3 regions of the uncultured Spongiibacter sp. genome follow, and region 2 is predicted to be linked to each of the others. Evidence: riboswitches for the same ligand, from Rfam matches in the RefSeq annotation. Region 2 holds a riboswitch; each other region holds the start of a gene.
What was found. Region 2 has a riboswitch for cobalamin ahead of ABNS66_RS11075 (cobaltochelatase subunit CobN). Riboswitches for the same ligand answer to the same signal wherever they lie in the genome.
Positions count from the first base shown of each region.

Region 1: it holds a riboswitch for cobalamin, as region 2 does, so the genes downstream of both, ABNS66_RS05335 (TonB-dependent receptor) here and ABNS66_RS11075 (cobaltochelatase subunit CobN) in region 2, are expected to answer to the same signal.
Region 3: it holds a riboswitch for cobalamin, as region 2 does, so the genes downstream of both, ABNS66_RS04815 (TonB-dependent receptor) here and ABNS66_RS11075 (cobaltochelatase subunit CobN) in region 2, are expected to answer to the same signal.

Region 1 covers NZ_CAXGPO010000007.1:31,395-42,187, reverse strand. Annotated here, with positions in the region: gene ABNS66_RS05370 (YoaK family protein) at 1-347, opposite strand, end outside; gene dbpA (ATP-dependent RNA helicase DbpA) at 684-2,069, opposite strand; gene ABNS66_RS05360 (cold-shock protein) at 2,231-2,437, opposite strand; gene ABNS66_RS05355 (NAD(P)H-binding protein) at 2,659-3,342, opposite strand; gene ABNS66_RS05350 (hypothetical protein) at 3,371-4,123, opposite strand; gene ABNS66_RS05345 (peptidylprolyl isomerase) at 4,205-4,483, shown strand; gene ABNS66_RS05340 (PepSY-associated TM helix domain-containing protein) at 4,468-5,958, opposite strand; gene ABNS66_RS05335 (TonB-dependent receptor) at 5,970-8,075, opposite strand; cobalamin riboswitch at 8,185-8,341, opposite strand; gene ABNS66_RS05330 (hypothetical protein) at 8,372-8,911, opposite strand; gene ABNS66_RS05325 (transporter) at 8,998-10,041, opposite strand; gene ABNS66_RS05320 (ATP-binding protein) at 10,184-10,793, shown strand, end outside.
Region 2 covers NZ_CAXGPO010000024.1:5,294-16,086, forward strand. Annotated here, with positions in the region: gene ABNS66_RS11075 (cobaltochelatase subunit CobN) at 1-3,609, opposite strand, end outside; cobalamin riboswitch at 3,794-4,021, opposite strand; gene ABNS66_RS11080 (TetR/AcrR family transcriptional regulator) at 4,118-4,717, opposite strand; gene ABNS66_RS11085 (SRPBCC family protein) at 4,850-5,995, shown strand; gene ABNS66_RS11090 (AraC family transcriptional regulator) at 6,045-7,073, shown strand; gene ABNS66_RS11095 (phytanoyl-CoA dioxygenase family protein) at 7,175-8,038, shown strand; gene ABNS66_RS11100 (redoxin domain-containing protein) at 8,104-8,643, opposite strand; gene ABNS66_RS11105 (NAD(P)H-dependent oxidoreductase) at 8,668-9,252, opposite strand; gene ABNS66_RS11110 (helix-turn-helix domain-containing protein) at 9,401-9,760, shown strand; gene ABNS66_RS11115 (Dabb family protein) at 9,836-10,129, shown strand; gene ABNS66_RS11120 (alkaline phosphatase PhoX) at 10,204-10,793, opposite strand, start outside.
Region 3 covers NZ_CAXGPO010000006.1:52,072-62,864, reverse strand. Annotated here, with positions in the region: gene ABNS66_RS04860 (phospholipase A) at 1-287, shown strand, start outside; gene ABNS66_RS04855 (carbonic anhydrase) at 320-964, shown strand; gene ABNS66_RS04850 (MGMT family protein) at 954-1,280, shown strand; gene ABNS66_RS04845 (AmpG family muropeptide MFS transporter) at 1,277-2,536, opposite strand; gene ABNS66_RS04840 (YajQ family cyclic di-GMP-binding protein) at 2,587-3,069, opposite strand; gene ABNS66_RS04835 (2-dehydropantoate 2-reductase) at 3,173-4,087, shown strand; gene ABNS66_RS04830 (fatty acid desaturase) at 4,140-5,024, opposite strand; gene ABNS66_RS04825 (AraC family transcriptional regulator) at 5,170-6,183, shown strand; gene ABNS66_RS04820 (PEGA domain-containing protein) at 6,437-7,900, shown strand; cobalamin riboswitch at 8,008-8,160, shown strand; gene ABNS66_RS04815 (TonB-dependent receptor) at 8,251-10,125, shown strand; gene cobO (cob(I)yrinic acid a,c-diamide adenosyltransferase) at 10,161-10,763, shown strand; gene ABNS66_RS04805 (cobalamin-binding protein) at 10,763-10,793, shown strand, end outside.

The DNA.
Region 1 (10,793 bases), on a different contig from region 2:
AAGTAGTGCCCGGCGCCCTGCTCACGCTGAAGAAACGCGATCGCGATCAACAACAGTGCCCCCTCTATCACGAGCAACGTGTCGTAATGGCGCCCCAGGCTCAGGGTTTCGCTGCGGTTCAAATACCCGGAAATTGCGGCGCCCAATAGAAAGCTCAGCAGAATTGCCAATAAATGCCAGGCCCCGGTATCGCTCAATAGGCCAGCGCCCAGCAGCGTAGCGGTGCCAGACAGGTGCGAAACCGACTGGTGGGCAAAGCCCAGCAGGCCCACCGCATTAACGATGCCGGCCAGCAGCGCCAAGGTAAAGGCGCCCAGCTCCAACCAACGCGGCAGTGAATGAATCAACGCTAGCTCCCTTTGTCTGTCGGGCAAACCCGTGGAACCGTTGCAGCACGGTTTGCGAAATTGACGCTACGCCAGTGGAAACGCGCGTTGCCATTCGCTACCGGCACCCGTGCTATAACTCAGCCCACTGCCACCGGGCGCTCGGCAGGGCCTCGCTTGCCAAGCCGCTGCCAGTGCCTCACAACCGGGCGAAAAATACACCAGTACCTCACAGTGCAAGCGCCCCTCTGACTCGTGCCTGGTTATCAAAACCCGCGGCGTGGCAGACGCCGAGTAGCGGCGCTGAAAGTCAGCTACCAGAGCGGCGTGCTGCGGCTCCGCCAGCAGCAGCGGCCATCAGCGAATCTTGCGCACCCGTACACTGCGGCCTTTCAGCTTACCGGCCGTCAGCGTGCGCAATGCTTGGTCGGCGACATGTCTGCGCACGGCAACGTAGGCACAGTTATCAAAGATATGAATTTTACCCACTTCTTTGCCGGCAACACCGTCTTCACGAGTGAGTGCTCCAAGGATGTCACCCGGGCGAATTTTCTGCTTTTTGCCGGAGTCCAATTGTAGGCAAACCATCGCCGGTTTGTAGCCCGGGGCGCTCAATACGGCGGCACTGGGCAGGGGCTCGGGGCGGATCGCCGCCTGACTCTGCGCTTCGAGCCGCTCAATTTTCTGGCGCTCGCGATCGCCAAACAAGCTACAGGCGCGCCCCTTTGCACCGGCCCGACCTGTTCGACCAATCCTGTGAGTGTGAACCTCGGGATCGCGGGCGATGTGGTAATTGATCACCATATCCAGCTCTTCAATATCCAGGCCTCGCGCGGCCACATCGGTGGCCACCAACACCGACACGCTCTTGTTGGCGAAACACACCAAGGCCTGGTCACGGGCGCGTTGGTCCAACTCGCCGTGCAGTGCAATGACCTTCAGATTGGCCTCGCGCAGTCGCGCCGCCACCTCTTCGGTATCGCGCCGCGTGTTGCAAAACACCACGGCGGAGTCGGGACGGTGTTCAAGCAGTAAGCGAAGCACTGCCTCTACTCGCTCGGCATTGTCATTGACGTAATAAAAACTCTGCGCGATTGTCGTTGCGCTGTGCTGCTCTTTAATTTGCAGCAATTCAGGCTGGTTCATCACCCGCTTGGAAATTGCGCGGATCTCATCCGGGTATGTTGCACTGAACAACAGGGTCTGACGCTGCTTAGGCATTTTTTCCACGATGGCGTCCAGCGTCGCCTGAAAGCCCATTTCCAACATGCGATCGGCCTCGTCCAGAACCAGCATGGAGAGCGCGTCGAGCTTAAGATTGCCCTTGCGCAGGTGCTCCTCTACCCTTCCCGGCGTCCCCACAATAATATGCGCGCCGTGCTCCAGCGAGCCGACCTGCGGCCCAAAGGGCATGCCACCACACAGGGTCAGCACCTTCACATTGTGCACGCCCCTCGCCAACTTGCGCAGCTCTCTCGCCACCTGATCGGCCAGCTCACGGGTTGGGCACAGCACCAATGACTGCACCGCAAAGCGTTTGACCTCCAGCTTCTGCAACACCCCCAAACCAAAGGCCACCGTTTTGCCTGAGCCGGTTTTGGCCTGTGCGATCAGGTCCACGCCGTCGAGAATGCGCGGCAGGGCGCCAGCCTGTACCGCAGTCATTTTCTGATAGCCCAAAGAGGAAAGGTTATTGCGCAGCCCACTTTTGAGCGACAGGCTGGCGAAATCGTAGTGATTCAAGGTGGTACCTATGTATATTGAGCTGGCGGGTATAGGGCTATGATGCCAGTTCAGCCGTGTTTTAAAAGCCCAAAAGCAAAAGGGCAGAACCTCGCGGTTCTGCCCCTTCTCGTTATTCGGCCGTAGCCGAGTAATGCTGATCCGACTAGCGGATCACATCATTACAGTACAACGATGTTGTCAGCCTGTGGGCCTTTTTGGCCTTGGCTTACAGAGAATTCTACACGCTGGCCTTCAACCAGAGTTTTGAAGCCGCTGCCAGAGATAGCGCTGAAGTGTGCGAACACGTCTGGGCCATTTTCTTGCTCGATGAAGCCGAAGCCTTTAGTTTCGTTGAACCATTTTACTGTGCCAGTAACTGTAGACATATTTCTATCCTGAGTTTTCAAAAATAATGTTTTGCCTCACACGAGGCGGTTGTGCTGGAAGTGTTTCTATTACTTATGAGATCAGGACGAGAACTAAAGGTAGAACATCGAAATGGCGTGCATAAATATTAGGAGCTACTTTCTAGCTGGTGCCCACTATATAGGTAAAGTGAATAGAGGTATAGCTTTTTTTAGGCCGTAAAAACCGCAGCCAAACCCGACTATTCACCACGCAGAGCAATAACAGATTGCGCGCGACAACTGACGATTGCCGGCGCCTTGTGCAGCAAACTGTCGTCGCGAAGCGCCGCGACCATAAAGCCAGCAAAATCCACCCGCCGCGTTTTATTGCTGGCCAAAATCGGGTCGCCGACGTGCTCGCTCCACACTGGCAACCCCTCGCTGGGGCCCTCCTCTAAGTCGGAACCACGCACTACCGTCCAGCGCCGGTCGCTGGCAAAAACCCGACGACAGGCTTCCACCTGGTCGTCCAGCTCAACCAGGCGCAGCATTTTTGCGATCGCACCCACCAGTTTCAGCAACAGCGTGAAGTGCCAGGGGTAGCGGTCGCGACCATCCATGGTGATGTGCCAGCCACAGGAAAATACCAAGCGCGCGGCGGGCTCAGCATAATCCAGCACCGCCTGCGCCGTACCAGAGGCATACTGCTGGACACCCCAGGGCACCAGCACAACTACGGCACCATCGCAGCCTTGAAGGGCACGGCGCAGCACTGCCCGGTCATTGGTTTTACCGGGAAAGATCTCAATGCGGCCGGCAAATTCGTCCAGCTTTTTCACGCTATCGGGGCGACACACAGCGGCGACCTCGTCACCCGCCTCCAACAACTGCCGAACCATGTATTGCCCCAACTTGCCCGAAGCGCCCACCACACAAATTCGCATTTTTTATCCCTCGCCTGTCAGCCTGAGCTCAGCCCTGCAAGCCCTCGCGGGCCATAAATTCTGCAACCCGTTGTCGCGCTTGCGCATCGCGATGTTCGTCGCCGCGCCGACTGTCCATTTGGTCAATATAATGCAGCAGCCCCACCTCGTTAAACGCGTACATCGGGGTATCGCTGCAAACATCGGCGGCCTGCTGCGCCGACAGCAGGCTGGTTCGCGCATGGTACAAGCGATTGTGGTGACTATTATCGAGTATCAATAAACCCGGCTGACGATTCAGCAGCAGACCACTGCCTTCTTCAAGACTGCGAGCCACCCACTGCTCGTGTAAGGCATCAACAGAAAGCTGTGGCTGCTGGCCCTGCAACTGGTAAAAGCGCTCAGCCATCGTATGGCCCATCACCCAGGTAGCGAAATAACGGCGCGGTGCAGCCAGCCAAAAGGCCGTCGGATACGGCGGTGTGTCCTGGTGAGGGCGCTGACAAAAGTCAGTGAGATAGGGATTGCTGCTGTATGCATGCTGCTGAGGCGCGCGTTGCGCCAGGGTGTAATTGGTGGGGTTCAGCGGCAAACCGGGGAATTCGATAATGCCCCATTCAAAAATTTCCTTGCGCAGCTGCTGCAAGAAGTCGTAGGCCGAGGCATTAAAAGGGTGGCAGCCGTGCAGCGCTTCAGGCACGGCTATACGAAGCCCTAACAAACGGCCATCCAGGCGATAGCATCCCGTAGTAACCGTGCATTCTGCAGCAATATCATCAAAGCTAAAGGCGGGGCGGTACATACACACTCGGAACTATTCGCGACCGTTGGCCCGCCACATTATAATCAGCCTCCCCTAATTACCAGCCCGGGAATGCCCGCAATGAACACAGCAATGGCGCGCCACATCCTTGTCGCGACGGAGGCCGAAGCCTTGGATATCAAACGCCGCCTTTCGAAAGGGCAGGCCTTTGATGTGCTGGCACGCAAGTATTCCACGTGCCCCTCAGCGAAGAAAGGCGGCGATCTCGGCGAAGTTCACCGCCGGCAAATGGTACCCAGCATCGACAAGGTGATTTTCAATAACGCCCTGCGCCAGACCCACGGCCCGATCAAGAGTAAGTTCGGCTATCACTTGGTGCAGGTTTATTTTCGCGGGTAAGCGCGGCGCCTGCTGGGCCGCGCCTGAAGGCGTTTCGCCGCGATGATTATCGCGGTTATCGAAAAGCCAGCCCCCAAAATCATCATTGCAATCACCAACACATCCCAGAGAGGACGACGGTTCAACAGCGGCAAAAAGTCCCAGCTATGCAAGCCGTTGTATAGCCAGCGCCGCAATCGCTCGCGCTGGTTAAGCCTGCCACGCAGCTCACCCGTGAGCGGGTCAATGTGGAACCACGTTGCCTGTGGGTCGTCAAAACGCAGACGCATCACAGGCAGCGGACGATAACGCTGGTGATGGCTGTAGTAGTACACATCGTGCCCGGCCAGCACCTCAACCCGGTAGCCGTGGTCGGGCAGCAGCTGCGCTGCGGCCTCGGCGATCTTCGCCGCCATCACCGGCTCACGCTGCCAGGACAGCGGCCGCAATAGGTCTGTGTGGCGAGGGGAGCGCGAGCCAAGCAGGTAATATTCGCCGCCCAATCGTCGCCAATGCAATTCTCGGTATTCCCCGCTACGGAGAACCTGTTGAAGCGCGGGCAGTGACGCCACCTCGTCCGCGATTTCGCCGCCGCCGTAATAGCGCTGCGCCTGCCGTGAGTAGGGCTCACCTGACGAAAAAATTCCCCACGGGTTCATCGACATCAAACCGCTGAACATATAGGTGGCGAAGAATAATACGCAGATCAGCCCCATTAGGTGGTGCCATTTCATCACCCCACGATAGGGGCTATAGCGACGCCCCTTGTAGGGTTTGCGCAGACGCAGACGCCAAATACCTACAACGGCCCCACTGGCAATAGACAGCAACCCCAATAGCGATAAAGCAATTACCAACTGTGCCCACAGTTCTGAGTGGCGACGCAGCGCCGCCGGATAGAGCCAATGCAGGTTGGCCCCCAGCCAATTCCAGCTGCGTTCAAAGCGCGTGGTATCACGCAGCACCTGGCCCGTTTGCGACGACACATAAAGCTGAAGCCCATCCTCGGTGCCAAGGTCCACCCGAAAGAGCGGGCGATGCTCACGCAAGCTCGACGATAAGCTCCACTGGTCGTAGTCGATACTCGCCACCGATACCACCCCGGCGTCACCGGCAGCCAGGCGACCACTGCGCCGGGCAAAGGCCTGCGCAAGCCCGACGGCCTCCTCCGCAGAAATGGCGGCGACGGGCTCGGCCGTATCAGCGTAATACCGCTCTGTTCGGCCATCACTGAAACCAACAGCATAGGCAGCGCGATCGCCAATGGCGCGCAGACTTAGCTGAGTAACGCCCGCCTCGCTCAACAACTGCCGCGGGGAAACGGCAACGGCAGAGGCCCGCAGCGGCGGCAAGCCCGCCAGTCGCTCCTCCTCGCTCAAGCCAGGATAGGGCACATACATCAGCACAATGCCGCTGATAAACCACATGGCAAACAGCACGCACATAGCCACACCCAGCCAGCGATGCCCCAGATATAAATACCGTTTTAGTTTCATCGCGGCGCGCCTCAGAAGCGATAATTCACACTGAGGTCAGCAGCCCGTCCATCTGCCAGGATCCACTGATCACCATAGGGTGCCAACACATAGTCGCGGGTGTCCGACAGGTTTTTACCGCGCAAACTTATTTGCAGGGCATCACTAACCTGCCAGTGAAGGGCCGCGTCGACAACGCGGTAGGACAGCAATACCGAGGTGTTACTGTCATTGGCATAGCGCTCACCCACATAGCGCAGGCCCGCACCCAGCTGCCAGTGAGGATGCCACTGCCAACGCAGCCACAGGTTGGCGGTTTTCTCGGCGACATTGCGCGGGGTGTTCCCGGAGAGATCATCGCCACCTTTCACGAACTCCTCGTAACGCGCCCGCGCCAATGCCAGATTAAAATCCAGGCTGACCGACTCGCTTACCTGTGTATACACCTCCCACTCGATACCTCGGGAAGATTGCTCACCAATTTGCCGCTGCACACCGCCGGGGTCAGCGCTCAACAGGTCGCGTTTGACGATATCGTATACCGCTAAACTGGTTTGCAAACGCCCCTGCCAGTACTGCTGTTTTACGCCAAGCTCTACTTGCTCACCCTTGGCCAGCTCTACGTCATCGTTCACCGATGTCAGTACCGATCCAATGGGGTCGAGTGCACGGCTGTATTGCGCATAGACAGAGGTTTCCTCTGACGGCTGGTAAACCACACCAACACGCCAACTGCCACCACTGGGCGACGAGGTACTGCGCGACGCGCTCTGGCCGTTGCTGCGCGCAACGTCGTTGCGCTCGATCTCAAGTCGGTCGTAGCGCAAGCCCAACACGGCACTCCACTGTGGCGTGATTTGCAGATGATCGTCGAGAAACAAGGCGACTTGCTGTGTCTCACTGCTGAAGTCATCGCTGGTGGCACTCTGCACACCGTCGCGCCAACGGCCCGGCGCAGGCTGCTCCAGGTCGACGCTACTGCTGCCTTGGTAAGGGGAGTTGTTGCGGTGGCTGAAGTCGATATCGTTCACTTCCAGACCGATGTTGAATCGGTTGTCACGCTCCAGTAGGGGTCGCGCTAAGGTGACATCCGCGCGATAGCCCAACTGCTCCTGGTCGTGCAGTATTTCCAGATAGAAACTCCGATCCACCTCACCAGAGGCCGAGTTGTAGGCGTAACTCTCAACATTGCGCCAGTGGCGATCGGCACGCATGTAGTAGAGTTCACTGCGCAGTACCGCCGCCTCGCTGATCTGCCAAGTGGCAGAGAGCCGCGGCCACAAATCCTGGTAAGACACGATGGCATCACTAACATTGTAATTATTGCGACGTGTCGACGGATGCACCCGACCATCGACCAGTGGTGTTCCCCAGTAGGGCGCGGCATCAGTGTCGGCAATATCGACGGCAAGCTGCCACGACAACTGCGCCGTCTGCTGAAACAAGACACCAACTGCCAGCGCCTGCCGATGCTCATCGGCGCGGTCCACGTAACCATCGCTGCGGTGATCCACCGCATCAATGCGGTAGGCGAGCTGGTCGGATACCGCATCCCCCAGGCCCAGCGCAAAACGTCGCAAACCAAAACTGCCTGCACTGATATCAAGCTCATTCGGCGCCTTCTCGAAGGACGGCTTTTTCGGCACGTAATTCACCGTGGCGCCAATGGCGCCCACACCATTGATCACCGAACCAGGGCCACGCAGCACCTCAATGCGCGCCATTGTCCAAGTGTCGGCAGGAAAGCTGACCGTGCCACTGCCCACATACAAGCGCTTGCCATCATAGGTGCTAACCACCGAACTGTGCCCGGCAAACCCGCGAACGGACGTGGCACTGCCGCCATTTCCCGGCGAGGCATTGGCGGCGAAGCCCGCCGCCCGCGTTAGCGCAGACAAGCCCGAGAAGTCGCCCTTTTCAGCAATGTCTTCTCCGGTGATGACCGCCACGCTGGCGGGAATTTCCATAACGGTTAAGCCCAGCCGAGACCCGGCCCGGTGTTGCTCATACAACGATAAGCCCGCCGACGTGTCGGCTTCGGCGGTCACCGCCATTTCTTCAAGTTGAAGATGCTCCGCAAAATTTGGCGCGCACCACACCAGCCCGCTGCACAGCAGCAAACATCGCGTATTGTTCATTGTGAAACCTCAAACGTAAGTTAAAAAACGCATGAGGGAGGGGACGAGGGAATTCGACAGCGAGCCGCAAGGGCCAGAAGAAGTCCAACGCATGAAGCCCTCCGCTTCATTGCTGTTAACGTCTAAAGGCCGGTATCGGGCTCTCATCGAAATGATCACCGTTGCGGGGGCAGCGTTGGATTCACCTTGGCGGTTTACCAAACTTCCCGTTTAACCTGCCAGACCGATTGCTCGTGTCGACAGGCACCTTCAGAACGCGGGGGAGCATACCACAGCTCGCCCGCTGTACAAGTTTGTCAGGCCAATAAGGCAAGAATCAGAAATAGCGCTGTGCCGGACAAGCTCAGCTGTATGGTGCGTGTTTTCAGCCCTTTTGAGGCCAAGCCCAAATACAAACCACTGAGCATAATCACGACCAGCGCCATCGAGAACGCAATTTCAAACTGCTTATACAACGTGGGGCCGTGCCCCTTGTGCAGCTCGATTAAAGCGGCAATCAAATCGGGCTTGGCAGCGACAATATGCAGGCCATCGTCGCGTTGCAACAACTGGTAGAACTGACGGTTGGTCGGACGAGTATCCAGGTTTTCGCCGCGGTGCTTCAAATATTGGAAGTTGCTGTTAAGGCCCTGCTCTTGGAGTAAGTCGCGCACCTGCTGCTCCAGGTCGGGGCTTTGGGTATCGATCTTTACCGGCACAACGGCTACGGTCTCTTTTTCGACACTGCCCTTTACACCCAACAGGTAGAGCCCACCTGAGAGCGCCATGATCACCACCATCGGCGCAAAGAACGCGGCTAAATACAGGTGGATATTGATAACTAGCTTTCTGGACATTACTGCACTCCCTTACAACCAAAAATGGCATGCCAGAATAGCATGCCATTGATGTTGGAGTTTGACGCAGCTCTATGACAGGCGCATTAAAATGCGTATTGCCAGCCCGCGGTTAGCGTCGAGTCCAGTTCCATTTGCGGACCGTCCAAGTGCTGGTAAACCGGCTCGCCATATTCCAGCGCCAGCCGGTGCCCCTTCGCAGCCCCTTTCAGGAACAGGTAATTGAGGCCCAATGAGAGCTCGCTGCGCTCGCCGCCCTGCGCATCGGGGTCCGCCGTTGGCACCATCATCGGATTCAGATCGTCTCGCGCACCTTCGATATTTCCCCAGGCGCTGTGAGTTACGCGCAACGAAGCGCTCAACGCCGGAGAGAAGCTGTGCGCCAACCACGCACTTACTTGGGCGCGATTGCCAAGACGGTAGTCGTTGTCGTTGTAGTCACTGCGAATGGTCAACGCCAGCTGGGCGCCCCAGCTTAGTGACGCATCCTGACCGCTGTAGGTCACACCCGGCAGCAGGTCGACGCTGCCACTACCCAGTTGCATGCGGTAGGGCAACTTGGCATTTTTCATTGCTGGCGTGTCATCGCGCTCGTCAATGCTACCAGTTGGCAAGCTTAGGCCGAGGTTGGCGTGCACTCGATGGGCATTATCGGCAGAGGTATACAGTGTGACCAGCGCCGAGGCCTTCACGTCGCCCCAACCACTGCTCTCTGTCGTAAAGCGGCCACCCATGCGCGTTTGGTGATCCATTTCGTTACTCAGGTAGGGCAGCATAAACATCAGCGTAACGTCATCGCTGGGTGCATACATGGCACCAAACATATGCATTTCCATATCCATGCTTAGCGGCGCAACCATATAGGGGCCGGGGTTCATCATCGTGCCGGTAATCTCTCGGGCAGAGAGCGAGTCACCACCGTCGAGATTGCCTTCCATCTCCATCGCCATATAGCGGTAGGAGAACATCCACTCACCCGCCTTGTGAGTGTGGTCACCCATTACCCCAATGGGGCCGTGGGCGGCCGCGCCCATCGACGCCACCTGCACAATGTCGTCGTGCGCAAATACAGGGGTTGAGCTTAAAACCGCAGCCGACAGTAGCGCCGTGCAAAGAGTAGAGCGGGACATAGAAATTGCCTGTTGTTATGACTAAGCCTAAAGTTGGCTACATGGTAGCAAAATCGCCGCCACCCTCTCTGCGACAAAATGTCGCAGTCATTCGCCTACATGGCGACAAGCGCTATACTCGCCTCTTTATCTGGAGCGGCCTGTGAATTCAGACATCGCCAATATGCGCCGACTCTGCGCGATTCGTAGCGTTGTTATCGCCGGGCAGTTCGGTGCCTTGCAGTTCGCCAAATACCAGCTTGGCTGGCTCCTCCCCTACGTAACACTCGAGCTGCTGCTTGGCGTCATCGCTATTTTTGCCGCCTTTTGCTGGTGGCGCAGCTATCAGCGCTGGCCCGTTACCGACTTAGAATTTTTCGTTCAGCTGTGCATTGATGTCGCCGGCTTTACCGCCGTTCTGTACCTCTCCGGTGGCAGTAGCAACCCATTTATCTCTTACCTGCTGGTGCCCCTGTGCATCTCGGCGACAACACTGCCGCTGCGCTACACCTGGGGCCTGGTGATCGTATCGCTGCTGGCATATGGGCTACTGCTGTTTTACTTCATCCCGCTGGCGCCCCTTTCGCCCCACGCCCAGCATATGCACAACGCCCCGGCCATCAATATGCATATGGTCGGCATGTGGATGAACTTCGTGGTCAGCGCCCTGCTTATTAGCTACTTCGTATCCGCCATGGCGTCCAGCCTACGCCAAAAAGAAAACGAGCTCGCCCAGGTGCGTGAACGCCAGCTACAAGACGAACAACTGCTCG
Region 2 (10,793 bases):
GATCAAACCATAGAGGTTACTGGCGCGCCCGAGAAAGGTTTTGGATACACCCGCCAGCTGGTCGCGAAACACCTGCTGCGCCGCGTCGCCCTGCAAACCCACGCCGAAGGCATGCCCCATGCGCTTGAGGTAGACCTCACCCAGCTCCTTCCGGTCTTGCCAGGCACCTGAACGCTCAACCAGTCGGTTAATACCTGCGCCGTAACCGCCCGGCGCAATACCAAAGACGCGCAGGCTGGCTTGCCGCCCCACTTCACTGGCACCCATCCCCGGCTGCGCGGCGAGCATCGCGCGCGCCTCTACCACCCAGTTAGTCGCCACTTGGTTTTTCTCCAGCGGCTCGCGACCACCGGCTGCGGTATCTTCGATCAGCGCCAGCGCGGCATTGAGGGCGGGCCGTAAATTCGGGTATCGCTCTGCGATGATGTCGCGGCTGGCATCCACCGCCATTAACACGGCGCGATCAAGCAAGTTCATGTGTCGCCCGTATAAATCGCGAAACAGCCCAGAGGCGGTAAACAACACGTCCATACGCCGGGGCTGATCCTCGCCAAGCTCGATGCGCTCCAGCCCTTTTACAATGCCGCGACTGTTCCACACCGGCCGCATACCCAGCAGCTTTAGGCCAAAGGCCACCATCGCCCCTTCGTCCCGCACCGCATCCGAGGCCCAAAGAATCACGCCCTGTTTATTAGCGGGGCCCGCTTCGCCGAATTTGGCGGCAACGCGCTGGGCGTTTTCACGCAGCAGAACCTCGTCGCCTTGCTCGCCGCGAAGCACCTGATCAGCCAGCTGGCGTCCAACCTGATAGCCGAGCTTGCTGGGAATAAGACTGCCGTCCAGGGCGTGAAAGTTACGTCCCGTGGGCAAGGCCTCGGGGGTTCGAATCGGGTCGTTGCCTTTACCCGGCGCAACAAAGCGCCCATTCAAGCCATTGAGTAGCGCGGTCATCTCGGCTTGGGGAGAACGCGTCAGGTCTCGCCGCCACGTCGTTTTTTCAGCCTCAGTCGCGCCGCTGTCCGCCATCGAAGCCAACATGGTATCAACACCGGCCGTGCTCCAGTCGCGACCCAATACATGCAGGCCCAGCGGCATAAAGTCTTCCTGAACATGGGTCAGGTAGTGGCCGACTTCGTGGAGAAAGAGCTCTTCATCAATCTCTTCAAAACCGATACCTCGCACTTTTAGCTCTTCGTCCATAGACGCTTCCAGCTCATCGCGCAGGCCATATTCATCGATTTTCGCCCTGAGCTGCGCCAGTGCGCCGCTGCGGGTGAACGGGTCACTCGCGGCCTCTGCGCTCTCCACTAACTGCCGCACTTCCAATAGCTCATCGTAAAGCTCCGTGACTGCCAGAGGCGGTGTTAAGTGATCCACCATCACCGCCAGGCCACGGCGTTTGGCTTGAATCCCCTCGCCAACACCATCGACGATGTAGGGATACACCCCCGGCAAATCACCCGCGATAATGCTCGGGTAGTCGTCTTCCCCCAGGCCCACACCCCTACGCGGCAAAAACTCGTAGGTGGAATGACGACCCACATGCACCAGCGCATCGGCGCCAAAGTCATCCTGCAAGTAGCGATAGAACGCCAGGTACTGATGCGGCGGCGGAAAACTCAAATTGGCGTGCAACAGCTCTTCGTTCAGTTCCCAGCCCCGCGGTGGCTGCGGGCCGACGAAGACATTGCCAAAGCGAACGCCGGGCACCAGCAAACGCTCGTCCCAGACCATTACCTTGCCGGGGGCATCGCCCCAGCCGCGAATGCCTTCAATGCCCAGCGCAACCAGCGCCGCCACCCGCGCCTCGGTGGCCTGCCATGACGCCTGGCCACCACTGGCCACGGCATCAATTTGCGTCTGGTATTCGCGCTCTAGCTGCTCCAATAAATCCAGCGCCCGATTGCGGCTTTTTTGACGCACACCATCGAGGGCGTGGTGAAGATTCGTGACGGTATTGTGCATACTCTCGGTGAGTAGCGTTAAACGTTTCTGGCGCAGGCGAAAATCCTGAAGTGCGCTGAGCCTCTCAAGCTGACTCACCATGCGCTGGTGTAACTCTCCCAGCGGGCCAGCCACCATTTCTTGCTGCACAACCTTGGGCAGCGTGGCAAACCACTTCCGATAGTCGTCTGCACTCAGGCTGGCGACCTTGCCAGACATCTCCGCCAATGCCTGACGGTCTTCGGGTAAATTCACCCCCCGTTCCTGCAGCAAACTCAGCAAGGCCTCGGTACTCTCTGGAAGCTTTCCGGTGTGATAGCCCGCAGACTGCAATGCCTTCAGCATCTCCAGCAAACTGTCGGGCACATTGAGATTATCTGCGCCGATATTGTGGCGACCGGGAGGATGGTTGTAGTAGACAATGGCGATCCGTTTATCGACGTTGCGCTTGTTTTGCAGCGCCAACCAACGCTCTACCCGCCGCAGTTGCCGGGCCAACTCAGCGCCCACCACTTCGCTGCGACGCAGCTTGGCACCGGTGGCCGGGTCGATACCGGAGTCTGACGCCAGCGAGAGAATTTGCGCCTGTCCAATGCCCTGTAGTTCAGGCATGGCCAACCGGTAGTGCACCGAATCTGCGGGCAAACCCTGAGCGGAAAGCTGCCAGTCACTATAGCCCCAGTCCAGCACCCGCAGGCCTTTCAACACAGGCAGATTAAGCGCTTGCAGTGCATCGAGAACCGCTTGGCGACCTTCACCGCCGCCGACGACAAAGTCCTGCAGAGAAATAATGACCGAGGGCGTCGCCGCGCGCTTGCCAGCCATTAGCGTTGCGATGGTATCTACAGCGTCGACGCTGGGCTCACCCCATGCCGCCAATAACGAGACGCACTGCCACTGCGGGTTTGCGCAAATGGCGCGATGCAACGCCCATTCCCCGTTGAGATCGCCGGTGTTGTGGTCGAGCACCCAAACAATGGGTTTATCGGCAGACAGTGATTTATCCAGCTCGTCACTCATCAGCCAACGCTCCCCTTGTTTGCTGTGTAAGGCCAAACGCAGCGGCGCCTGTTCGCGCAGTGTTGCGGCCTCACCGTCATTCAGCAGCGCAATCAATGACTCGGCATTCACCGCCGAGCGGTGAATCCAATACGCCCGTGCCTGCAACCACGCGCTGTACTCAGGAAATTTTTGCTGACTGGCCGCCAGTGAATCAGCATCCAGCGCTAAGCCCTCGCTGCCCACAAACTGCTGACTAACGGCGCTGGAAAACGGCTGCCCATTGGCATCACGCTGCAGCGCCATAAGCCGGTTGTCACTGTGCAATACAAAGCGGCGTTGACCGCGCGGATACGCCATTGCCAGCAGGCGTTCGACGGATTCGCCGAACACCCCGGCGAGAAGTAAGGAATGATGACTCAGCAGCAGCTGTTGTAAATCTGCGTCGTTCAGGCGCTCTACTTGGCTAACAGTGCGAATCGCTATATCCGCCTGCGGCTTCTTATCAAGATAGCGGTGAGCACCCGCCACCAGCACCGAGGAAGAGCGGTCGGAGACGATCACCAGGCTAGCCTGCGCCGCCGAGCACAACATACTCGCTGTCAGTGCGAGGAGGAATACCAGTAACGCCTTAGTCCAGTGCCATTTGTTAAAATGCTGATTCACCCGAAGTCCCTTCCTGTACGGCAGCCAAAGTAAGGCCGTGATACCGCGTGCAAGTGGACGTCTCGACAACTGGCATAACCAGCTATTGCGCTCGCATGCCCACCCGCATGTGATTGATAAAACGCGGTTGTCGAAAAGGGAGGAATTTAGAAGGGAAAACTGACCCTGCTACGTCGCCCACCGCAACTACGCACTGTGTTCAGGCCGGTCTCCGGGCTTACAGAAGTGGATCTCTCCAAATGTTTGACGCCTTCCCGTCGTGAGACAGTGGCCGTGCCAAACTACTTCTGATTACCGTTGCGGGGGCAGCACAGGGCTAGCATGCATGGCCAGAATCAGCACAGTATGCGCACCTGTTTCCCGTTTAACCCAAGTAAAACAACAATTGGGCACCTGGAACAGGGAGCGATCATACCGACTTAATTAACTCGGTCAAGACAAAGGCGCGGGCACTAAGTACCGGGTAGCAGACGCCAGGCGATATTTAATCGCGCGAAATTTGTGTGGGTCAGCCAATGGCTTGCGAGATCAATACTCTGAGTTTTTCCTCGTAGCCGCTGCGCAGTTCGCGATACATTTCCTCACCAAACATCTGGCTCAATGTCGGCTCGGAAACCAGAAAGTAATTCATCGCTCCCAGCAGCTGATACACGGAAATTAAGGCCTGGGCATCGGACGAAAAGGTGGAAGGCGAGGCCTGCTTGGCCAACGCGATAAGCGACTCCAAAAATGGCCGCAGGTACCAAACATTGGCAGAGGTTGCGCGGTGTTTATTGTCCAGGAGTTCGCGCATTAGCAGCTGCGTTTTGTAGGTCTGCCCTTCCAGCAGGCGGTAAAAGCGTATCAGCGTGTCTTCCAAGGCACTGCTACCCTCGCCGCTTGTGGCATCGCCCGCTGCCTCTAGTTCTGCCATCAACTGGTCAGAAATTCCTTTCAGCACTTCGCCGTATAGCTTTTCCTTGCTGCCAAAGTGGTGAAGCAGGGCCTGCTTTGTATAGGGCAACTCGTCGGCAATGGCCGCAATGCTGGTGCCATAGAAACCGCGCTCGGCAAACAGACGTGTTGCCACCGACAAAAATTGCTGTCGCGTATCCGCTGCCTCACTCATCGCCATGCGCTCCTACTGTTTTTTTCAAACGGGCTGTTTGCCACACTCTATTGCCGCTTGACAGCTTACCATGTGGTAAGTATGGTTTCACTTACCACATGGTAAGCCGCGTAAATCGCAAGGGGTCGCAGCGTGAAACACACAACTGAAATCCACCGCATTAACGAGTTGCTGAAACTCAATGAAGAAAAGTCCGCCTTTCTTGACGACAGCGTTAGCCATAACCCTGTTGAGCACTACTATTCGGCGTCGATTTTCGAGCGGGAACAGGCCGCCATTTTCCGGCGACTACCCCAGCCTCTGGTGCACAGCAGCGAGCTGAAAGAACCCGGCGCTTTTCTGCGCCGCACACTGGCCGGCTTACCTCTGCTGATCACCCGCGATGCCGATGGCCACGTGCATGTTTTTTTAAATGTTTGCCGCCACCGGGGCACGCGATTGGTAGATGAACAATCTGGCTGCAAACACCGCTTCACCTGCCCCTACCACGCCTGGACCTGGGACAACCGCGGCGAGCTTATTGGTGTACCCCATCAAAAGCTGGGCTTCCCCGATCTGGACCGCGCTCAGCACGGCTTAAAACGACTTGGTTGCAGCGAGTTTGGTGGTTGGCTGTGGGTAAATCCGGCCGGCGAAGAAGCGCCGGATATCCCCGCCTTTTTGCAGGACTATGCCCCGGACTTTTCATGGTTTGGCGGCGAGTCGCTGCAGCTTCTCCACGTAGAGGAGCAAACCCGTGAGGTGAATTGGAAGTTGTTGGTGGAGGGCGGCATAGAGGCCTATCACTTCCGCGTGGCCCACCGAAACACCATCGCGCCTTACTTCTTTGACAACTTATCGAGCTACGAAAGCAGCGGGCCGCACCTGCGCTCCATACTTGCCAAACGCTCAATGGCCGATTTGCGCACGCAAGCTGAAGCTGACTGGCAGCTGCGCGACCATGCTCAGGTGGTCTACACCTTGTTCCCAACCACCCAGCTCCTGGTGCAGTCTGACCATATTGGATGGGTGCACTTTGAGCCACTCAGCGCGTCGTCTACGCGCATGCGGCTGTGTACACTGGTGCCGGCAAACCGCGTCGAAACGGACAAAGACCTGGCGCACTGGGCGAAAAATCATGCGATAACCGTGAAAACGCTCAGCGAGGATTTTGAAATTGGCGAGAGCATACAACAGGGGCTGCGTTCAGGCGCAAACGAAGCGCTAAACTTCGGCCGGTTTGAAGGGGCACTGGCGGTATTCAACCAGCAAATCAGTGATCGACTCTCGCCAGAATAGCGATAACACAGGGTTGCGATAAGAACGCAGCCTCTGTTTCCGAGGTGATATGAATACACGCGCTCGTAGCTATTTGCACATGCCGACCATTCCCCGCGAGTTTATCGCGCAGATGGTCGAACACCTGCCGCCACAGGAGCTGGCAAATTCCTCACTGAAGGGCTTGGTATCCGACCTGCTGAGTAAGAAAAGAGTCAGCATCAACGAATATCGCAGCTTGCACCGCTGTCTGGCCGAGCAATTAGATGACGAAATGCTGGGCTTCCTGCCGCGACCCGTGCCGCGAGGAAGCCTGAATACCCTGAGCCATCTGCTGGTGCACAGTCCAGACCTGTACAGCGCCCTGGAAAACTACAATCGCTTTTACAGCCTGTTTCTCGATGCCGAGCAAACTCTGTTGGACTTGTCGCAGTTACGCAGCCAGCACTGTATCGAGCTCAGGCGCATTAACGGTCGTACGACCAGTCCTATGTTTCAACAAACCATAATGATGGCACTGGTGAAGATTCCCAGCTGGCTGGCGGGGCAACAATTGCCCATCCGCTCGCTGCACTTCCAGTTTGACGCAATGCCCTTCGACCGCGAGTTTGCCTATCTTTATGGCGCCGTACCGAGCTTTGGTGCGGCCTCGACACGCTTGCAATTTCAAGCGGCGGCGCTGGCCTTTGCGGTGCGCCCATCGCTGAATGCGGATGACTACAGCAAGCGATTTATGGAGCATTTCCTGTACTGGTCTGACGATGATGACCTCACCCGGCGGGTGTACGCAGAAATCTCTCACCGCCTGGGGAACAATGACGCAGACGTGATTGCAATAGCGGGGATACTGGGTGTGTCGAAACACACCCTGGCCCGCCACCTCAAAGCCAGAGGCACGAGCTACTCGACCATCCTCGCTAAAGTGCGCCGCGACAAAGCGCTGTATCAGCTGGTAAATAGCGATGCCTCTATCGAAGCAATTGCCGAACAGCTCGGCTACACAGAAACCGGATCATTCAGCCGCTCTTTCAAAAGCTGGATGGGAATCAGCCCCGCCGACTATAGAAAGATCGCGCAGCAAAATGCGACGAAATGCTAAATTCTTGCAACGCCTAAACATTCTTCCCGCAGCGACTGCCGCCTACACTGCATCGAAGGCTTACCTAAGGGCCAACAAATATCGATTCAGAGGAAAAGGCGATGACGACATCCAAGCAAAAAAACTTTGACAGCTATGTGTCTTCTGAGACCGCTCGTAAGTACAAAAAATCGGCCTCCGATGCATTGAGCAAAGTAGATCGACACATGCTGGATAAGCAGTTGGCCGCAGTTCAGCGAGATGGCTACGTTATTATCCCCAACGTCCTTTCTGCTGAACAACTGCATGAAATTCGACAAGAGGTGTCTCCCCTCCTGGACAGCACGGGCCGCAATGACTTTGAGGGAGCGCTGACCCAGCGACTGTATTCCGTTATTGCGAAGACTTTCGTTTGTAACCCGTTAGTCGAGCATCCACTTATTCTGGCGTTACTCGACAGCCTCTTTCAGCCGGGCTATCTCTTGTCACAGTTACAAGTCATCAACATTTTGCCGGGAGAGAGCCAGCAGGCCATACACACCGACGATGCTTTTTACGCTCTGCCGCGCCCACGGCAGGCACTAGGCGCCGCGACTGTGTGGGCGATAGATGACTTCACGACAGAAAATGGCGGCACCGTGGTGATTCCGGGGTCTCACCAATGGGGAGAGGGTGGCCCCACCGACGAGCAGCTGTCCCGGCAAATTCACTGCGAAATGCCCGCAGGCTCAGTGGTGTTTTTTCTCGGAACGCTGTGGCATGGCGGCGGCGCGAACCGTTCCTCGTCCTCACGGCTGGCTATCACTGCGCAGTATTGTGAGGGCTACTGCCGTACTCAGGAAAACTTCAGCTTATCTATACCACTGAAGCGCGTGGCACAATGTTCAGAAGATATTAAACGGATGCTGGGCTACTCAATTTATGGCCCATTTATGGGCATGGTCGATGGCAAGCATCCAAAGCGATTATTAGAGGGCCTGGCGTAATTTACTCGGTGATAGAAGCGCCGACGGTGACCGGCGCTTTTTCAGTTAGCATTTGCTCAACCGTATCACTGATAGGCTCGCTTACCTCTTACCGGATAGTTGTTGTCCGGGTCTCGTATCCAGCGCAAACCGGAAACCAAGGTGCTTATCTCTGGGCGAACGAAGGGGTTATTTGAGATATCCACCACATGTAGCTGGCCCTCAGCATTGATAACGAATATACCGGGCTCCGCAAAGGGATGGTCGGTTTCCTGCGCTGATCGCGGGTCAGAAATATACAGGCCCAGGGCCTGCATTTGCTCGACAGACAAGCCAGTGTACAGGGGGAAGTTAACCTTGAGTTCGGCTTTGTGCGCTGCCAGCTGCTCGGGGCTGTCGGCGGACACCGCGGCCATATCTACCCCACTATTTTTGAGCGTCTCTCTGACCTCCTCCAGACTGTTCAAGTACCGCGTACACAGAGGGCAATGCTTGCCGCGATAGACGACAATCATCATCCAGTCACACCCATTCTGTGGCGCAGTAATATCGCGAGTCGTTTGATCTTCGGCGGTAACGTGTATGCTCGGAAAAGGCATACCCGCTTCGAGCTTAGGCGTTGTCATAATGGCATCTCCCAGGTAAAACCATTAAAGGTGAGTGGCGAGGTGGCGTTGAAAACGCGTAAAGTCACTGTCGATATCAGGCGCCTTCATCACATCGTGCGCAGAGAAAGTCGGCAGCGGCGTCGCGGCAAAAAACTTCATATTTAAATGAACTGGTGCGAGTAAATCATCAACACTCATGCCGCTAAAAAATGGCTCAGCGGGATCGTCGAAGGCCTCTTTTGGGGCATTGAACGTCACCGACAACATGTAGCGTGTGTTCGCCAACACTCCCCCAGTGCCATAGTTGCGCTTGGGCTCAGCGGCGCTGCGGCCGTCCCCTTCGCAGAGTCGCCCATCCATGCCTGCGGTATACACCTCGTCCATGTACTTTTTGAAAGACCAGGGTACCCCCATCCAGTTCGCGGGGAATTGCATCAGCACAACATCTGCCCACTGATGGTTAGCTACCTCCTCGTCAACATTGTAGCCATCGGCAACAACCGTCTGGCGAACGGCGTCGCCGCGCTCGCCAAAGTAGGCTGCAGCGGCGGCAACGAAGGCTGCGTTTAACTCGCCCTTTGCGAAGTCATAGGGCTGATGCCCATTGATAATCAGAATATTACTCATGAAACCCTCCAGTCAGGTCAGGACTTGATTAAGCCAAGCAATGAGAGGACGATATCGGCAGTGGTTACCAAAAACAACCAGTTACCTTTTGGTTACCTTTGCATCAGCCCAACGGGTACAGTTGGGCGAAGAACGGGGAAAGCACACAATGAAAGCACGGGTGAACGTTGACGAACGAGGCCGCCGAACCGCCAGTGATGCCTGCCTGGAGCCCTGCTCGATTGAGCGCGGCATGAGGGTGATTGGTGGAAAATGGACTGGCTCAATTATTTACCACCTAAAAGACGGTCCAGTACGGTTTAATGACCTGGTACGAATGCTCGGCGGGGCAAGTAAGAAGATGATAGATCAACGCCTGAAAGAGCTTGAAGCGCGCAACATGGTGACGCGTACCGTGATCAGCGAGCGCCCGATCGCCGTCAATTATGCGCTGACAGACTTCGGCCGCAGTGCGCTGAAAATTTTGGACGATCTGCGAATATGGTCGGAGTCCAACAATATTACTTAACTACCATCGCGAATGGGTCTGCGGCAGCAACACAGACGCCCAGGCACGCACATCCACTATGTTTACGGGATTAAAATGATTAAACACATCGTACTCCTCACGTGGAAGCCCGAAACCACGAAAACTGAAATAGACGCCGTTAGCCAGGGGCTAGCCCGACTTCCAGAAGATATTCCAGAGATCGTCTCCTACCACTTTGGCCCCGATGCAAAACTGTATCGCGGCAATGCCGACTACGCGTTAGTGGCTGAGTTTCGCTGCGAGGCTGACTTAAAAACCTATGTTACTCACCCCAGCCACCAGCGCTTTATGAAAGAGGTGGCAAGCCCCATTCTCGACACCTTCCAGTCGGTACAAATTGAGTTCTAAATAGGCCGATATAAACCAGTTTTAATCATAAAAAAGGCCGCTGTATGCGGCCTATCGAACATCAGCAATTGTCGTTAGCTCAATGCCTTCGCCAGCGGACGATCCACTCTCACTTTGAACGGCATTTGAATTTCATAGGTAACGCCTGCCACGCGGGTTGGAATGGGCGAACCGGGTTCCAATTCCGGCGGCAACAAGCCTAAAGGACGGCTGCGCTGCCCGGATACGTATAAGCGGTCCCCAGTGGGGGCAATGGCAATGCCGGTCACCTCGGTAAGGTTAGGGTTGCCGGGAAGCTGTAACAGCGGAATGGTGGTTCGGTCCGGCAACAGCACCATGCAGCGCATAAAACCGCCGTCTTCCACCACCAGCATTTCACCGTCCAGCGTCATGGCAATATTGTCCACCCCCGTCAGCGGCTCTTCGGCATTGTCGAAGGGGGAGCCTGCCACGTCATCGCGAGGGGCGTAGATGCTCTCGATGGTTTCGCCGTCAATATCAATGGCCCAGATATTGTCGTCACTCTTCGTGGAAAAGAAGATAAAGCCATTGAGGTACCAAACCCCTTCATTGCCTCCAAAGATCGTGGCGTCGACCTCACCCACCGTAGCAGGCTGAGCGCGGCCGTCGTCAATGGCATCGTTCCATACAATCGGCGTCGGGC
Region 3 (10,793 bases), on a different contig from region 2:
TCCCCGAGGCCGCCGATGATGACGATAACCGCGATATCGAATTTTATCTCGGCCACTTTGAGTGGATGGGCTTCTATCAATGGAAAGACCGCACACTCAGCGTGATGCTGCGCAACAACTTGCGCAGCGACAACCGTGGCGCAGTGGAAATCGGTTGGAGCTTTCCGATTAGTTCCAAGATCAAAGCTTATGTAAAATACTTTAATGGTTATGGCGAAAGCCTGATCGAATACAATAACTCGCTGCAGAGCGTCGGTTTTGGCGTGCTGATCAGCGATTGGCTGTAACACTCGACAGAAAACACATATAAAGGTAGATAATGATCAATGCTCAGGAAGCGCTTGCGCGTTTAAAAGAAGGCAATACCCGCTTTGTTGAAAAGCTGGCTGAAAACAAAGACTACATATCGAATAAAAAACCCGAGTTGGTTGAGGAGCAAAGCCCCTTCGCCATCATTTTGGGTTGCTCCGATGCGCGGGTTCCCGCTGAGATGGTGTTTGACCAAACTCTGGGCGATCTGTTTGTTATTCGCGTAGCCGGCAATGTTGTAGCCCCGTCGGGCATCGGCAGTGTTGAATTTGCCGCCCTCAACTTTGGCACGCCATTGGTTGTGGTGCTGGGTCACTCGCGCTGTGGCGCTGTCAAAGCCACGGTAGACGCACTGAGTGGCAACTCCAAAATCCCCACCTCCGCCCTACACTCCATTGTTAAGCGCGTGCGCCCAGCCGTGGAAACGCTGCTAGTCACCGAGTTAAAAGACAACCCAGAGGAACTGGTTAAGCAGGCGGTACGCGCCAATGTACGGACCTCGGTAGAGCACCTTTGCAGCGGCTCATCCACATTGGAACAGCTGATTAGCGAAGGGAAGCTAATGGTCGTGGGCGCAGAGTACTCGCTGGAAACCGGAAAGGTCGACTTCTTCTACGAAGACTACTGGGAGCGTATTCGCAACCTTGACGAATAAGCCTTCCGACCAAGCTCGGCGTCAGCTACTGCTGGCGCTGAGTCAGATTCCTCCTGGCCGCTTATGCAGCTACGGCGAGCTCGCCCGCCAAGCAGGACTGCCCGGCCGGGCCCGCTGGGTTGGGCGCCAGCTCAGCCAACTTCCCGACCAGAACACCCTGCCTTGGCACCGCGTTATCAATGCACAAGGCAAAATCAGTTTCCCACACAATTCCGAGGCTTATCGTCGACAGCTCTCACGGCTGATTGATGAAGGCAGCGCCTCACCCGACGGCAAAATCGCGTGGCAGCGATGCCGGTGGCCGGATCAACACTAGCGCTCTGCCGACCACGGCGCAACCTTAACCAGCATCAACATGCCTGGGATCGCCAATGCAGCGCAGAGCAAATAGAAATTCGTCCAACCGACCACTTCAACAATGGCGCCAGTGGTGGCATTGGCAAAGGTGCGCGGCAGTGCCGCCAGCGCGGTGAACAAGGCAAACTGTGTGGCCGCATAGGCCGGTGTTGTTGCCCTGGCGATAAAGGCGGTAAAGGCGGCGGTGCCTAAACCCACCCCGAGGTACTCAAATACAATCACTAGGGTCAGCGCCAGGCGGTTCGGCCCGATTTCAGCCAATGCCGCAAAGCCAAAGATGCTCAGCAGTTGCACCACACCAAATAGCCAAAGCGCGCGATTGATGCCCAGCCGAATCATTATCACGCCGCCCACCAGGCCGCCAATAATCGCGGCCGTCAGCGAGGCCGTTTTAGCGATCGTACCAATTTCCGTGAGGCTAAAACCGATATCCAAGTAAAAAGGCGACGACAGCGCGGTGGCCATATTGTCACCGAGCTTGTACAGAAACAGGAAGGTCAGCAGCCACAAGGCACTGCCCAGCCCGTTGCGCTGCACAAACTCCTTAAATGGCTCGACCACTGCCGCGCGCAGGGTAAGAGGCGCCGCGCTGTCATCACCGGCCTCGCTTACCCAGAAGGTCATCGCAACACCGATGAGCATGAAGCCGGCCATCACCATGAACACCGTGCTCCAGGGGAAGTAGTCCCCCATGATCACCCCGAGAGAACCCGGCACCAAACCGGCCAAGCGGTAGGCCTGCACATGTATCGCGTTGCCCAGCCCCAGCTCCTCGTCCTTCAGAAGCTCACGGCGATACGCGTCCAGCACAACATCCTGGCTGGCGCTAAAAAAAGCGACCCCCGCCGCCACGTAGGCAACCAGCCCGACAGACATCGTCGGGTCAATAAAACCCAGTGCCGCCATGGACAGCATGAGAGCGATTTGCGTGATCAACATCCACCCGCGCCGGCGGCCCAAAAACGGCGGCACATAGCGGTCCATCAACGGCGCCCATACAAACTTCCAGTTATACGGGAAGCCCACCAGGGCAAATAAGCCGATCTCGGTTAGCCCTACTCCCTCGCTGCGCAGCCACGCTGGCACCAGTTGAATGAGGAAATACAACGGCAAACCCGAGGCCAACCCAGTAAGCACGCAGATAAACATCTGCTGCGTAAATATGGATCGATACCATGGCAGGTCGGTGACGTCCGGTGACGGCTGGGGCTGCATTATTGCCTATCCTTAATTGGGCTGCGGCCCAGAGGCCGGAGTCGGTGCAATCAATCGCGAAAATTATTGAATTGCAGGGGCTGCTCTAGATCAGCATCGCGCAACAGCGCCATTACCTGCTGGAGGTCGTCGCGTTTTTTACCGGTGACTCTCACCTGATCACCCTGAATTTGGCTTTGCACTTTCAGCTTGCTGTCTTTGATCAGCTTGACGATCTTGCGGCACAGATCCGACTCCAAACCATTTTTCATGGTCACCCGTTGCCGCACTTGCTTGCCGTAGCCTTCCATGTCGCCCAGTTCCATCGCCTTCGGGTCGATCTTGTTCTTTATCAGGGTGCTGCGCAGTATGTCTTCCATCTGAGTCAGCTGAAACTCCGCCTCCGCCAACACCGTGGCATTGAGCCCGTCGCGCTCGAAGCTGGCTTCAACACCGCGAAAATCAAAGCGGGTATCCAACTGGCGGTTGGCCTGATCAAGGGCATTGGTAAAGGTGTGCAAATCCACTTCAGACACGATATCAAACGACGGCATTCAGGTTCTTCCTATACAAATGAACGGGCACAAGTGTAACAAGGGCTGACGCGCGCAAACAGCACCGTTGCTCCACACCGCGGCCATCACGTAAGCTGCCACCATGACCTCACACCGCTCACATTGGCACATACTTGGCGCAGGCGCGATAGGCAGCCTGTGGGCCAGCTACGCCGTTAAACATGACCTGCCAACCACATTGCTGCTACGCAGCGACGAACGACTTTCGCAGTTTAAAATGGCAGGGGGAATTCTCGCGACTCTGGCAGGGAGTGCTGAACTGCTGCCACTGGCGGCAGAGTCATGCGAACAAAACGGCCCGCCGATAGCGCGTTTACTCCTTACCACCAAAGCACCAGACAGCTCGTCAGCCGTCGCGTCTATCAGCCCTCGCTTGGCCTCGGGTGCCTGCGTGGTACTGCTTCAAAATGGCCTGGGCGTGCGCGAAGAATTGCTCAAACTTCGGCCCGACCTGCAGTGCTATCACGCCGTCACCACGGAAGGAGCATTTCGCCCCGCTCCTTTTCAGGTCGTGCACGCGGGTCGCGGTCGCACGCTGCTTGGCGGCGGCTCAAATGATAAAGCCCTGGCGAGGGAACTCAGCGTCGGGCCGCTCGTTGTTACCCCCGACCCGAACATCGAGCAAGCCCTGTGGCGCAAGCTCATTATCAACTGCGCCATCAACCCCTTAACGGCGCTGTATCGCTGCCGCAACGGCGAGCTGTTGGACAATCCTCAGGCGCTTCAGCAACTGCACGGCGTCATCGACGAGGCGCTCTGCCTGGCGCCGCATTTGCAACTCGGCGATGTCTTTGACGGCCTGCGAGAGCAAGTCTTGGACGTCGTCGCAAATACCGCCCTCAACCGCTCATCGATGTTACAAGACATCGAGTCCGGTCGCCGCAGTGAGATCGACTACATCACGGGCTACCTCTGTCGCGTGGCAGAGCAACACGGTATTGCCATACCCATCAACCGGCAGCTGCTAGAGCAACTAAAGGCCCTTCCGGGCCAATAAGCCACAGGCTTCTGTACCCAGCCGCAGACCCAGGCATTTGCCACCGTGCCCATCAAGGCTCCACAGGTTCGCGGCTAAAAATACCGATAATCGGCGTTTGCTCTGCGCGCAAAATCGGCTCGATTTCCCTGTGAACAGCGTGATAGCGATAAAACGGCACGCGGGGAAAGAGGTGGTGAATGGAGTGCAGGTTTTGTCCCAGCCAGAACCATTCAAATGGCTTCATCCAACGCGGCATGATCATACTGCAGGTATTGCGGTAGCGTTCAGCGTCGCGGTAAGGCAGGTGCGGACGATACGCAAACCAGTAGGCCGTAAAGAAGCCACCAAGGAAGTAGCCCACGATCAATAATGCAACAATCGCCGGCGTGGCCACCCACGCCACCAAGGCGATACGCCAGCTCACAGAAAACGCAATTTCACCCAAATAAATCAACCGCTCGCGGCCAGACACCTTGTGCCAGCGGGTCGCATAAAGGAAGCGGTTTTGCAGCCAAAAAAACCGCAGGCCCGTCACCAGAAAGGCCCACCACCCGTCGCCCATTTTGTGGAGCATATAGTCCGGGTCCTTACCCTGCTGATTGGTATAGCGGTGATGGGTAAAGTGCTCCACCGTGTGCGATGCGTAAGGGATCATAATAATGGGGGCAACAACAAACCCACAGGCATCGTTCAGCCATTTCAACGATGCATGATCACCATGAATATTCGCGTGGGTGGCTTCGTGCAAAGGCGTGTACGCCATGTAGGTGAGCGCGGCATACACCAGCGTCGCCAGCCACCACGGCACCACACCGGCGATGAACAGTGCCAAGTTAGCAATAAAAGCACCGACAACTAACATAGTGAGTAGCACCGTTGGCCAGGCAAACTCTCCCATGTAGCGCTTGGCCACCACAATAGCCCGCCGATTAGCTGTGCTATGATTCTTTTCCACCGATTATTCTCCGAGCATTGATGACAGGCCAGCACACTACAGACAGCGTCGCTCAACCAGAAGGGCATTTCTGGCCGTCATCAGGGCATAGCAGACCACCACACATTACGTGCCGGCTGGCGCGGCAGACGGAGCTGGCCGGGCGATGAACGCGGATATTCTTCACCCAATTACCATGGCCCAGGTCATGGTGAACTTTGCAGCCGAGCGCGGCGTTAGCCAACAATGCTGCCTGCTAAACACCGGTATTTCCGGCAGTGACCTTGCCGAAACAGAAAGCCTGATTACCCGCGAGCAGGAAATGCAGGTCATCGCGAATGTGATGCATGCCCTTGGCGGCAGCCCCGCCATCGGGTTTGAACTGGGCCTGCGCTACAACATCGCCACTTTCGGCTTATGGGGCTTCACGCTTCGCACCTGCCGCAGCCTGCGAGACGCGGTGCAACATGCCATGCGCTATCTGCCGCTAAGCACTGCCTACTGCCAACTGAGCCTGATCGACAACGACACGCATTTCGGCGTTGTACTCAACGGCGATACCATCCCACTCGAGCTCAGGGAATTTCTGAAACTTCGCGATTTGGCAACTGCGCTCAATTTACTGCGTGAACTCGGTTTGTCAGGCATTAGCGTGCAAGCCGTGGAGCTGGACTTATTGCAAACCGCGGAGCTTGAGAAAAGCGAGACCTTAGCTGCCTGGAACCCACATTTCGCTGCACCGCGAACCGCCGTGTTAATCGCCCCGGAAGACGCCGACCGACCGCTTCCCACTTACGACCCGCACCTGGTGAGAATGCTGGAAGACCAGTGCCGCACGCAATTGGCACGTCGGCAAGAAACCGGAACCGCCGGACAAGTCCGTCGCCAGATCCTCTGTCAACTCGGGCTAAGCGCAACACTGGAAGACACGGCGGCAGCACTGGCGATCTCACCGCGCAGCCTCCGTCGTCGCCTAGAAGAGGAGAACACCAGCTTCCGGCAACTGGTTGATGACGAGCGACGTTCACTCGCCGAGCAACTGCTAAAAAACTCCCTGATGACGCTGGAAGAACTCGCCGCCCAGCTCGGATACCTGGATACAGCAAGCTTCACCCGCGCCTTTCGGCGCTGGCACGGCCAGTCTCCCGGCCAGTACCGAAAAAATCAAAACAAGGTCTAACCTCTCTACCCTGGCATCGCTCTTTACCTGACCGCAAAGCATAAGTGGGCGCCATTCGCGACAAGCAAACTCTACGACAACCACCTGCTAACACGCCGCATGAGGAGCAAAAAGGCGACCGCCGCAGCCCATTTAATCTGCTTTTATTCAGCAGCTTGCAAGTCAGAAGCGCTTTATTTTCGCTACAATTGGTCGCCAGGTAGGCCACAATGCCTGCGGCGACCTTACTCGTATTTTTCAGGACTCATGGCAAATGACGCGTTATCGACAGGGACTTTCTGTTTTCACTCTATGCCTGCTGGCTATCCTTTCCTCAGGCTGTGCAACAAAGTACTACAAGTACTACCCCGACGAACTTGTCCATCAAACAAAAATTATTGTTGAGCACATGGACGTACAGGCGGAAAAATTTGAAATTTCAACGCGCACCGAAACACCCCAGCAAATTGTCCTGGCGTACACCATAGATCGCGAGGCGAATCTCACCGAGTCGCACATCAAGAGCATTGACTACATTCAATCCTGGGCGGCGTTTTCTGACGACGACTACAAACATCGCGTCGCCGGCGCAAAAAAGAAGAAGCGCCTTTACCTGGAGCAAAGCCAGGCACTGACCGAGTTATTGTCACCGCTGCATAGCGCCGAAACCTCAACCACTCGCAACCGGCGTATCAGTGGCAAACCCAGCCTCATATGGGAGACGACAAAGCGCCTCGAGAGCGGAGGTAAAGTATCCGTCCCGGAACAGGGTGATGCCATACTGTGCAGCCTAGACATGTCGGCTTTGCACAGCTGCATAACATACCGTAACGGCGAAAGACTAAATCGCTATCAGAGTAATGTCTTAAAAAGGCTAGCACCTGGCGGCGAGCTCAATGAGCGCAACATCACAGATACGGTCGTTAATATCGTCAAGCAGGATGCACTGTTTAAGCGGGTACTCAAAAACCAGCGCAGCGTGAAGGCTCAGGTTCAACCCCGGGCTGGTAATGTACCTGACGGTATGACAATTACGGTAGATGACGGCGTAATAGAGGTGGCGACAGCCAACAAGCACCTCGGCTTTTCGAAGGCGCATTTTTTCAGTCAGCTGCCAAAGAAATACCACCACCTGATTGATGCTTGGCTCAAGGAAATTACTGTCCCGCTTAGCTTTTCCACTAATCACAGCACCGCCAGTTACCCCTTGCGCTATTTTGATGGCACGGAGCTCCACCAAGAGATCAGTCGGCTTGAAAAGCTTGGCAGCGGCTATATTCGCCTTACCGCAAACATGGACAATGTCGACGTATACATCGATGGCAAGCCCAGCGGAAAGATAAGTAAAGCCACGCCCTACGTAGGCAAGCTCACCGAGGGTCGGCACACCATACAAGTTCGGAAGGACTTCTTCGGTGCCAAGACGATTAGCGTCCAAATAGAAGCCGACGACGCCTTTGCCTATGATTTCGACATGCAACCCTCGGGCAATATGTCGGAACAATTAGGCGCAGGAAAAGTGGTGCAATCGACTGGTGTGCTCGTAATCGTGACGACCCGCAACGATATTCAGCTGGAAATAAACGGCATCTCTCGCACGCCGCCAACCAAATTACCCAATATGCCTTCTGGAAAACACAAGATGAAAGTCATCACGCCTGAGCGGGAATTTATTATCGATATACTGGTAAAGGAAAATGCTAAGTCACTGATCGACCTAGACAAGTACCTCCATTAATACCAACGGAAGCAGGGCTGGCAAGCCAGCCCGCCAGCTTGCGAACCTGGCGCCCGCAGTCGAGCGTTGGCGCTGAATATTTGACAACGCCTTCTCGCCCGAATAGAGTTGCGCCGCCTGTGTTAGGTGCCCAAAGACATTAGTTTGAGGGTTAAACGGGAAGTTCGGTGAGTCGACCACTCGACAAGACCGACGCTGCCCCCGCAACGGTAATCACCTTTGGTGAGAGCCCGGAACCGGCCTAATCAGTTATCACCCGATGTAGCGGAGGGCTTCATCAGCGGTCATATACTTGTATATCACCACTATCCCTCCCTCATTGCTTCCTATTTTTAGCTTTGAGGTAAGTCATGAAAAACCGTCCACTTGCTGTGAACACTGCTCTGCTTGCAGCCTTATCCAGCCCGCTGATTACCAGCGCCGGCGAAATAGAAACCACCGTCGTTACCGCCACGCGCACTGAGCAAAGCATTGCCGAAGTACTGGCGCCAGTCACGGTATTCGAGCGCGCCGATATCGAGCGTATCGCACCGCTCGACCTGCAAGAATTGCTGTCTCGCGCCGCTGGCATCAGCTTCGTGCGCAATGGTGGCCGCGGCGCCGCCACCAGCTTGTTTGTTCGCGGCAACCAAAGTAATCATACGCTGCTGTTGGTTGACGGCGTGCGGGTAGGCTCAGCAACACTGGGCAGTCCCTCGCTCACTAACTTGCCCCCGGAGCTGATCGAGCGCGTAGAAATTGTTCGCGGGCCTCGCTCAGCCTTGTATGGTTCCGAGGCGATTGGCGGTGTCATTAACATCATCACCAAGAAGTACCACGACACCGATGGCGTGAAACCCTTTGTACAACTTAGCGCGGGCACCGAGGGTACTGTTAAAACGGTTGCTGCCGTAAACGGCGGAAACGCCGACACTCAGTTCAGCCTAAGCGGCTTGTACGAGGAGACCGACGGCGTCGACAACACCACAAGCAAGGCACTGCGCCACGGCGATGACGACGGTTTTGAGCAGCAGGCTATCAATTTCAGCGTGTCACATCGCTTTAACGCACGCGCCAAAGTTCACGCGCTGTACCAGCACAGCGATAGCGAGAGCGAATACGACACCAACTGCTACGCACCGTTTCCCAATAACTTTGCCTGCGAGCCCTACACAGACAGCACGGTTACCGTCGCGGGTTTGCGCGGTGAATTTCAGCTAAGCGACAACTGGGCACTGAAGCTTACCGCGGGCCAATCTACCGATGAAAGCCAAACGCGCTATCGCTATCGCGACCCCGCGTTGGTTGCCGCGAATCTTCGCGGCGATGTATTCGAAACCACTCGCAAGCAATTCACTGCCCAGAATGACTGGCAGCTCGGTAAACACCACGTACTCACCCTGGGTGGCGAGCATATTAATGACGAGGTCGATAGCACGCTGAGCTACGGCAAAGACGAACGCGAGAACAATGCAGGCTTTGCGCAATGGCAGGCCGACTATGGCCGCATCGACTACGCATTGGGCTGGCGTCACGACAGTAATGAACAATTTGGCTCCAGCGACACCCGCAACGCCGCCGCCGGATTGGACTTACCCATGGGCATGAAATTGATCGCCGCCTACGGCGAGGGCTTCAACGCCCCCACTTTTAACGACCTCTACTACCCCGGCTACGGCAACCCCAACCTCGAGCCTGAAAGCTCTAAAAACCGGGAGCTGGAGTTGCGCGGCAAACACGCCTGGGGGCAGTGGAGCGTTAACTATTTCATCAATGACGTGGATAAGCTCATTCAATACAACCCAGCCACCTTCGGGCCGGACCAAATTGAATCAGCGCGCATCGAGGGCCTGGAGCTAAGCTTAGCAACCGTAGTAAGACAGTGGCATATCGAAGCCAATGCAACGCTCTTGGATACTGAAGATAAAAATTCAGGCAAGGAGTTGCGCCGCCGCGCCGATAGTCAGGTGAACATCGATGTTGACCGCCAATGGCAGCAATGGGGAGTCAATGCCAGTGTTCGCTTGACCAGTGACCGCTACGAAAACACCAGCAATACCGACGAATTGCCGGGCTACGGCCTGGTCGATGCCGGTGTTTCTTACCAGATCAATGACAGCCTCAAGTTGCAACTGCTGGTAAAGAACCTGTTTGACAAAGACTACGTTAGCGCCAGACACTTCAGCCTCGGCAACTATGAGTCAATTGGGCGTGAAGCCCTGCTAAGCGTCACCTACGCCCCCTAAGGCGAACGCGTAGACTGCGATGGAGCTCCGTCACAATGAATGAAGAAGAGAAGCGCCACCAACAGCGCATGCAGAAGAAGAAGGCACTGATCGACGCCAAGGTCGCGAAAGCGACCGAAGAGCGCGGCGTGCTTATCGTCTTAAGCGGGCCGGGCAAGGGGAAATCCAGCTCGGGCTTTGGCACGGTGATTCGCTGTATTGGTCACGGCTACAAGGCCGCGGTGGTGCAGTTCATTAAGGGGACCTGGGATTGCGGTGAGAGAAATTTCTTGCAACAGCGTTGTCCCGAGGTGCCTTTCATTGTGATGGGCTCCGGTTTTACCTGGGAAACACAAAGCCGGGAACGCGATCGCGAAGCCGCTCAGCAAGCCTGGCAGCAAACGAAAACACTGTTGAGCGATGCCTCATTACACTTGGTGCTGCTCGACGAACTGACCTACATACTGAAGTACGGATACATCGACGCCGAAGAAGTCTACGAAGCGCTGCGCAACCGCCCTCGGGAGCAGAGCGTGATTATTACTGGCCGTGGTGCGCCGCCAGCCCTCAAAGAACTGGCCGACACCGTATCGATGATCGATGATAAAAAACACGCCTTTCGCGCGGGCATTAAGGCGAGAAAAGGCGTGGAGTATTGATGCGCCGCCTACTTGTCGTACTCAGCCTAC